DNA from 2 places in the Streptomyces clavifer genome. Region 1 is predicted to be linked to the other one. Evidence: riboswitches for the same ligand, from Rfam matches in the RefSeq annotation. Region 1 holds a riboswitch; the other holds the start of a gene.
What was found. Region 1 has a riboswitch for cobalamin ahead of OG927_RS35115 ((2Fe-2S) ferredoxin domain-containing protein). Riboswitches for the same ligand answer to the same signal wherever they lie in the genome.
Positions count from the first base shown of each region.

Region 2: linked by a shared signal. The riboswitch ahead of cobN (cobaltochelatase subunit CobN) and the one ahead of OG927_RS35115 ((2Fe-2S) ferredoxin domain-containing protein) in region 1 are both predicted to bind cobalamin.

Region 1 covers NZ_CP107794.1:307,316-311,519, forward strand. The annotation lists gene OG927_RS35105 (GHMP family kinase ATP-binding protein) at 1-256, opposite strand, end outside; cobalamin riboswitch at 598-798, opposite strand; gene OG927_RS35110 (ferric reductase-like transmembrane domain-containing protein) at 1,135-2,124, shown strand; cobalamin riboswitch at 2,276-2,398, shown strand; gene OG927_RS35115 ((2Fe-2S) ferredoxin domain-containing protein) at 2,501-2,866, shown strand; gene OG927_RS35120 ((2Fe-2S)-binding protein) at 2,942-3,628, shown strand; partial or broken gene OG927_RS35125 (SAM-dependent methyltransferase) at 3,703-3,840, opposite strand; gene metE (5-methyltetrahydropteroyltriglutamate--homocysteine S-methyltransferase) at 3,967-4,204, opposite strand, start outside.
Region 2 covers NZ_CP107793.1:3,933,241-3,937,444, forward strand. The annotation lists gene cobJ (precorrin-3B C(17)-methyltransferase) at 1-61, opposite strand, end outside; gene OG927_RS16970 (precorrin-8X methylmutase) at 58-684, opposite strand; gene OG927_RS16975 (cobalamin biosynthesis protein CobG) at 731-2,035, opposite strand; cobalamin riboswitch at 2,165-2,306, shown strand; gene cobN (cobaltochelatase subunit CobN) at 2,339-4,204, shown strand, end outside.

The DNA.
Region 1 (4,204 bases):
CGAGGACCACCTGCTGGTCGTAGGGAAGGGCGAAGAGCTGGAACAGGCAACGCAGCGTGGCGACGATGTCGGCGGTCGAGCTCGCCATCCCCACACCCACCCGGAGGTCGGAGTGGGTGCTCCAGAGGCCGGTCGGCAGCGTGAGCCCGTAGTGGTCCAGGAAGAGGCGGGCCGCCGTAGCGGACTTGACCGCGAGCACCGATGGGTCCGGTGGGTCGGTGCCCGGTGTGAAGTGGACCCAGGAGTGGCGGTCCACGGGAAAGGACACCAAAGCTATGTCCGGTGCGGCGGCCGCGCGAAGAGGGCCCTGGTACAACTCACCCAAGGTGCCGTGGCAGACGCCCGACACGGTGGGGCGCGCCGGACTGTGCTTCTCGCGGGGTTCCCCGGCGTGGGGCAGCGCTGCTCCCCCCGGATACACCGGCGGTGAACGATCGGTCCCATGGCGGGGGTGACAGGTCATACGCACGGTCGTCACATCGCTCTCCTCCTGGTCACGAGCCATCAACACCGACCGGGGAGGAGACGCGGCAATGCTGTGCCGTGCAACCGTCCGTACCGCCAACCCAGTCCTCGAGGTCACCGAGCACAGCCCGTGCAAGCACGGGCGCAGTGGCAGGTCTCCGGACTCGTGGGCGCACCTACCGGAAACCGGGGCACGTAGCAGCCGTCGCCTCTGCCGGATCTCCACGGATCCGGTGGTGCGACGGCTCTTCCTCCCACTCACCGTTGCGGGACAGTCCCGGACTCTCACCGGGTTCCCTCTTGCGTCGCGACACCGGACATCCGGATGGCTATGCGCCGCGAACCGACTGCGGAGCCCACAGTAGGTGCGCTCGCGGCGTCGCGACAGAGGCACACGGAGGGTTGTCCAGATGCGGTGGGTTACTGGACAGCGCTGAGGGACGTCTGAGGACGGAGCGATCGAGGAGACTGCGGTGGCGTCCTTCTCCGCTCTTCTCCTGCCGGAAGTCCGCAAGGACGGAACGCCCACCGGGCAGGGATGAGGCCAAGGGCCGCCTCGGTGTTCTGGCCGGAATGAGCCTCGCTGCCTCCGGCGTCTCAAGCGACACTGATCTCTCCTACGACACATGCGCACCGCCCTTCGGCGGCCGGTGCCTGAGGGGCCCAGGGATGCTGTCAGAGACGACGCCGGATGACGAAGGGACGCCTGAACCGCCCGCCCGCGACCGGCGTGCCGCAGGCCGTGTCACCCTGCGCGCCGACCTGTGGGCCGTGCTGCCCGAGGCGGGTGTCGCGTTCGCCGTCACGGCGGCGGTGTTCGTTCTCCTGTACGTGCGTGTGGAGTCGGGTGACTCCGCGACGGTGGCGGTCATGCCGTTCATGGCCGATGCCGGAACGTACTGGATGTACCTGCTGAGCCAGGCGTTCGGCTGGTCGGCGTTGTTGTGGGCATGGGGCACGGTCATGCTCGGACTGCTCTTGTCCGGGCAGCGCCCTGCCTGGCTGCCCGGATCCCCCCAGGCATTGGAGCGCTGGCACCGCACCACGAGTCTGACCACGATGGCGTTGATGTTCGCGCATGCGCTGATGTTCGCGGCTGAACTCGTCCGGTACGAGGCCGCACTGGGGTGGGCGGAGCGCCTGTGGGTGGGCTTCGCGGACTCGTTCGTGCCTGGCTGGTACGACTCGGGAACCGGCCGGATCGCCATTCCGATCGGGCAGGGAGCCCTGTACCTCGCGATCCCGCTCGGCCTGCTCTTTTACGTCAGGCATCGCATCGGCGCCAACACCTGGCGTCGGCTGCACCGTTTCGTGATCGTCGTGTATGTGCTCAGCGTGTGGCACACGCTGTTGTACGGCACGAACGTCTGGTACGGCGAGTGGCCGCGTACGGTGCTGTGGCTGCTGCAACTGCCGGTCGCCGTCCTGCTGGTGGTGCGGTTGACACGGCCGGCCCGGCGGGCGGAACGGCTCAGCCCCTCAGGGTGGCGGTCGGGCAGAGCGTCCATGCCGGGCTGGGCGCTCCGGGCCGCGGGACGCGTGGCTGCAGCGGCCGTCGTCCTCGGGCTGGTCGCCGTGGTGGCTTCGGGTCACGATGGAGGGCGGGAGCGACCGGCCGAGGCGCCCTCGACCGCCCCGCATGCCCCGGAGGGCGAGTGAGGGGAGCGGTGGACCGCGGATCCCGGAGAGGGCGCCCACCCTCGGACAGCGGCGACCGGACGAACGACCTGTCAGCTGACCGGTGCTCCCGGCGGCCGCGGTGGGAGTTCGTCGGATGCGATGATGGCCCGTGACAGGGCGACGGCGGTCCGAGGAAGCCGGTGAGATTCCGGCGCGGTCCCGCCACTGTGATCGGCGAGCGGATCCCGGCAATTCCACTGCCCACGTGGGTGGGAAGGACGGGACGAGCACTGACCCGAGAGCCAGGAGACTCACGCGGTCGCCTCCTCCACGAACGCCGGGGCGGAGCTCCCCGGGGAGAGAGCGGTTCAGCGTGCCTGAAAAGCCGGACGAAGGAACCTCGGACCACTCCGCTGTGGCAGGAAAGGCGGCCGAGCCGGTTCCGTGCCGGATCGTCGTCTGCCGGGACTGTTGCTGCGGCACCGCCAAGGTGAGCGGAATCGATCACGCAGCGCAGACGGCGCGTCTGCGTGCCGAGGCCCCTGTACGTGTCTCCGCCTGCCTCGACGTGTGCGACCAGGCCAATGTCGTCGTGGTGCAGCCCTCCGCTGTCGGCCGGGCAGCCGGTGCCCGGCCGGTATGGCTGGGGCTGGTGAATGATCCCCGAGCGACCGAAGACATAGCGGCCTGGGTACGTGCCGGTGGTCCTGGTGTAGCTCCGCGACCGGAGATTCTCGATCTGTACGCCTGCCTGCCGCCGAGGCGCCGCACGAGCGCCTGAGATGTCGCTCGCATCGATATTGCTTCGTCCAGGCCGCCCCTGCAGGGTGCCCTTTCTCCCAAGGAGGCAATCCCCGTGAGCGAACCCGTTCGCGCACCCGCGGCCGTTGTGGCAGCGGCTCTGGACGATGCGGCATCCATCGGCGGCTTCTTCGCCCTGCGCGTCGGAGGCGGCGACGAAGGCTGGCGTCCCGTGGACCACTTCTACAGCCGCGGCTTCACCGACCTGTCCACCGCCGTCGCCACCCGATACCGCACCGACGAGTTGCGCGTCGGAGTCTCCATCGCTCACCTCGGACACGCTGCCCGTCTCTGGTCGCCGGCCCTGGCCTGTGCGCTCCTGGGCGGAGTCGTCCCAGACTTCGGCGCATTGCAGCGCGCTGACGACAGCTCGCAGCTCAGGCTGCCCGAGCCCGCCGGCTGGCACGTCGACCCGCTCCCGGACATGACCGGAACTCTGTACGCCCAGGTGATGCACCACCTGGACGCTCTTCGCGCCGGCCTGCGGGTCAAGGTCGCTCCACGCCTCCTCGACGGTAACGCAGCGTCCGCGTTGGCCGGTTCTGCCGGCGTGCTGCTGGCTGCCCATCCACACCTGCGTGGTCCGCTCAGCGCACTCGTGCCGGAGCTGCTCAGCAGGGGTCGGCTGGCCGGAACAGGGCACCTGACCGGGCCTGGCCTGACCTTCCGCCGTCGTAGCTGCTGCCTCTACTACCGCACTCCGACAGGCTCGCAGTGCGGGGACTGCTGTTTCGCGGCCTGAACCAGGCTATCCGCCATGATGGAGGCGACCGCAGCCCGCCTGGGTACGCACGCCCTGGTGGCATTCGGTCGACTGGCCTTAGCATGCGAGCCCTTGCCTAGAACGAAGAAGGCATCCGCTCTGCGCATGGCCTTGACGGCGGCCAACGTCAGATGGTCGGGGTCACCGGCTCCGATGCCGATGACCTGAAGCTGCCGGAGCTCGGTACTCATCCGGTGGTATTCCTCCCATGAGGCGTCCTGGCCTTCAGCAGACCGCAGATATCGCTGCGGCTGTGCACTGCGTGCTGCGCCGTTGCCGGGGCGCCTGCGGGCGCCCCGGCCTTCGGAGCCCTCCGATCAGGAGGTGGGCAGTTCGCCTCGGACCGTGCGGGCCGCTGCCACGAGGTTCTCCAGGGACGCCTTGGTCTCGGACCAACCGCGGGTCTTGAGACCGCAGTCCGGGTTGACCCACAGCCGCTCCGCCGGGATGGCCTTCAGCCCCTTACGGAGCAGGGCGGCCGCTTCCTCGGTGCTCGGCACCCGGGGGGAGTGGATGTCGTACACGCCGGGCCCCGCCTCGCGCGGGTATCCGTGC
Region 2 (4,204 bases), on a different replicon from region 1:
CGAGCCCGACACCGTACAGCCGCCCGGTGCCTCCGGTGCTCTGCTGCTCGCTCACGCTCACTCCTCCTCGCTGGCGATCGCGTTGAGGGCGGCGGCCGCCAGGGCGCTGCCGCCGCGCCGGCCGCGCACGATCAGGTGCTCCAGGCCGGACGTGTGGACGGCCAGGGCCTCCTTGGACTCGGCGGCCCCGATGAAGCCGACCGGCACACCGATGACGGCGGCCGGGCGGGGAGCACCGTCCTCGATCATCTCCAGCAGGCGGAAGAGCGCGGTGGGTGCGTTGCCGACGGCGACGACGGCCCCCTCCATCCGGTCGCGCCACAGCTCCAGGGCGGCGGCGCTGCGGGTGGTGCCGAGCTTCGCGGCCAGCCCGGGGACGGCCGGGTCGGACAGGGTGCAGATCACGTCGTTGTCCGCGGGCAGGCGCTTGCGGGTGACACCGCTGGCGACCATGGCCACGTCGCACAGGATCGGCGCACCGGAGCGGAGCGCCGCGCGGGCGTCGGCCACGGCGTTCGGCGAGAAGGCGAGATCGCGTACGAGATCGACCATGCCGCAGGCGTGGATCATGCGGACGGCGACCTGGCTCACGTCGGCGGGCAGCCCGGCCAGATCCGCCTCCGCGCGGATGGTGGCGAAGGACTGGCGGTAGATCGCCGGTCCGTCCTTCTCGTACTGGTGCACAGTGCTGTCGCTTTCTTTCTTCAGGGGTGCTTCGGGTACTGGGTGGTCAGGCGGTACGGGCGTCGCGTGCCGCCGCCACGGCGGCGGCGAGCGCGGCCGGGTCGTCCCGGACGGTCGCCGCCGGGGTGGTCCGGTCCCCCCGCACATGGGAGATCCGGTGTCCTGCGGGGGTGGCGACCACGTCGATCCACTCCCCGTGCGGATGGCCGCACCGGCGTTCGCACCCGGACCAGTACACAGGGAGCCGTCCCGCCGGTCCGACGGCGGCCCCCGCCTGGGCCCGTACGTCGGCCAGTGACTTCGCGCAGCCGGGCTGCCCGATGCACGCCCCGACACCGGCCCACGCGGAGCCCGGGCCGACGATCAGCCCGGCCCCGGAGAGGGCGCCGAGCAGGCCGTCCACCCGCTCGGGGACGACGCGGGAGACGACGGCGCCGCGCCACGGGGTGAGCCTCAGCTCGCCGGAGCCCGACAGGAGCCGCCACTGCTCCCGGTCCAGCCGCCCCAGCGGTACGCCGACGGAGAGCGCGACCTCGTGGCCCCGGCCCCGCACGGGCCCGGGGGCCGGGGGGCGGGCGCCGGACGGGCGGGGGTGACGGTCCGGCGCGGCGGGGATCCCGGCGTCCCGCAGGCGTCGGACGACGGCGCCGGACAGGGCGGACGCCTCGTCGTCGGGCAGGTCCTTCACCCGCCAGGCCCCGGTCGGGCGGGCCGCGTCCAGGAACGCCCCGGCGGCGAGGAGGGCGGCACGCGGGCCGTCGTCGGCCGGCAGGCGGAGGACGGCGTCCGTGGGTCCGACGCGCAGCAACGCGGTCTCGCCGGTACGGGCCAGCAGGGCGAGGTCGGCGCCGAGGGCGTCGACGTCTCCGCGGCCGTCGTCGAGCGCGAAGAGGAACCGGCCGGAGAGGTCCGCGGCGCGGTCGCTGCCGCAGACGAGCCGGTCGAGCTCGGTCAGCCACGGCCCGACGTCCGCGGACCCGAGACCGTCGAGACCGGAGAGGGGGGAGGCGACGAAGTTGCGTACCCGCTCGTGGCGTTCGGAGGGAAGGAGTCCGGCCCCGCTCAGCAGCCGGGCCAGTTCCGGACCGCAGTCCGGGGCGAGGCCGCGCAGTTGGACGTTGCCGCGCGACGTGAGATGCAACTCACCGTCGCCCAGCCGCAGTGCGGCGTCCAGGAGCGTGTCCGCCCCGGCCGCGGTCAGCACCCCGCCGGGTATGCGGACCCGCGCCAGCGCACCGTCGTCCGCACGGTGCAGACGCAGTGTCCCGGGGCAGGCGTCACCACTGCTCCGGGCACACGCGTCGCCCGGAGACCGGGGCGAACTGGAGGATGCGGACATGGCGGCGAGCATACCCACCGTGACCGTGGCACAGCCCTGCGGTCACTGTGAGCTGCAGGACATCCCGGCGGGGCCGCGCCCCATCCCGGCCCAGCCGCGTCAGGGGCCCTGGTCACACCCGCCCACCTGCGGCCTACTATGCCTAGCGGCGGTCCGTTCGGTCCGCCATCGCCAGACGGCGACATGGGAGGAAGCCCGGTGAGATTCCGGCGCGGTCCCGCCACTGTGAGCCCGGTCCACGACCGGGCGAGTCAGGAACTCCTGCCGTCCGACACCGCCCGGGGCGTGGACACCCCGAGGAAGGCCTGACCCCGCATGATCCTGCTCCTGTCGACGTCCGACACCGACCTGCTGAGCGCCCGTGCCTCCGGTGGACCTGTCGGCTTCCGGTACGCCAACCCGTCCCGGCTCCCGCTCCAGGACCTTCCCGCGCTGCTGGACGGCACCGACCTCGTCGTCGTACGTCTCCTCGGCGGCGTACGCGCCTGGCAGGACGGGCTCGACCAGGTGCTGGCGACCGGCCGCCCCGTCGTCGTGCTGACCGGTGAACAGGCCCCGGACGCCCAGCTGATGGCCGCGTCCACCGTCCCGATCGGCATCGCCGCCGAGGCGCACGCCTACCTCGCGCACGGCGGCCCGGCCAACCTGGAACAGCTCGCCCGGTTCCTCTCCGACACGGTGCTGCTCACCGGCCACGGCTTCGAGCCGCCCGCCCCGGCCCCCGCGTGGGGCCCGCTGGAGCGGAAGACCCGTGAGGGCGTCACCGGGCCCACCATCGCGGTGCTCTACTACCGCGCCCACCACATGAGCGGGAACACCGACTTCGTGGAAGCGCTCTGCGCCGCCGTGGAGGACGCCGGGGCCCGCCCCCTCCCGCTGTACGTCGCCTCGCTCCGCACCCCCGAGCCCGAGCTCATCGACGAACTCCGGGCCGCCGACGCCATCGTGACCACCGTCCTCGCCGCCGGCGGCACCAAGCCCGCCACCGCCTCCGCGGGGGGCGACGACGAGTCCTGGGACGCCGGCGCCCTCACCGGCCTCGACGTGCCCGTCCTCCAGGCGCTCTGCCTCACCAGCCCCCGCGCCGCCTGGGAGGAGAACGACGAGGGCGTCTCCCCGCTGGACGCCGCCACCCAGATCGCGGTGCCGGAGTTCGACGGCCGCCTGATCACGGTGCCGTTCTCCTTCAAGGAGATCGACGAGGACGGCCTGCCCGCCTACGTCGCCGACACCGAGCGCGCGGCCCGGGTCGCCGGAATCGCCGTACGGCACGCCCGGCTCCGCCACATCCCGGCCGCCGAGAAGCGGATCGCGCTCGTCCTGTCCGCCTACCCGACGAAGCACTCCCGCATCGGCAACGCGGTCGGTCTCGACACCCCCGCCAGCGCCGTCGCCCTGCTGCGCAGGCTCCGGGCCGAGGGTTACGACTTCGGGCCCGAGGAGGAGATCCCCGGGCTGGTCTCCGGCGACGGCGACGAGCTGATCTACGCACTGATCGAGGCCGGCGGCCACGACCAGGAGTGGCTCACCGAGGAGCAGCTGGCCCGCAACCCGGTCCGCATCCCCGCCGCCGACTACCGCCGCTGGTTCGCCACACTGCCCGCCGAGCTCCGCGAGGCCGTCGAGCACCACTGGGGCCCGGCCCCCGGCGAGATGTTCCTCGACCGGTCCCGCAACCCCGAGGGCGACATCGTGCTCGCCGCCCTGCGCCGCGGCAATCTCCTGATCCTCATCCAGCCGCCGCGCGGTTTCGGTGAGAACCCGATCGCGATCTACCACGACCCGGACCTGCCGCCCTCGCACCACTACCTGGCCGCGTACCGCTGGATCGCCGCGTCCGCCGACGACAACGGCTTCGGCGCCGACGCGATGATCCACCTCGGCAAGCACGGCAACCTGGAGTGGCTGCCCGGCAAGAACGCCGGCCTGTCCGCCGCCTGCGGCCCCGACGCGGCGCTCGGCGACCTCCCCCTCGTCTACCCGTTCCTGGTGAACGACCCGGGAGAGGGCACCCAGGCCAAGCGCCGGGTGCACGCCACCCTGGTCGACCACCTCGTGCCGCCGATGGCCCGCGCCGACAGCTACGGCGACATCGCCCGACTGGAACAACTCCTGGACGAGCACGCCCAGATCGCCGCGATGGACCCGGCCAAGCTCCCGGCGGTCCGCGCCCAGATCTGG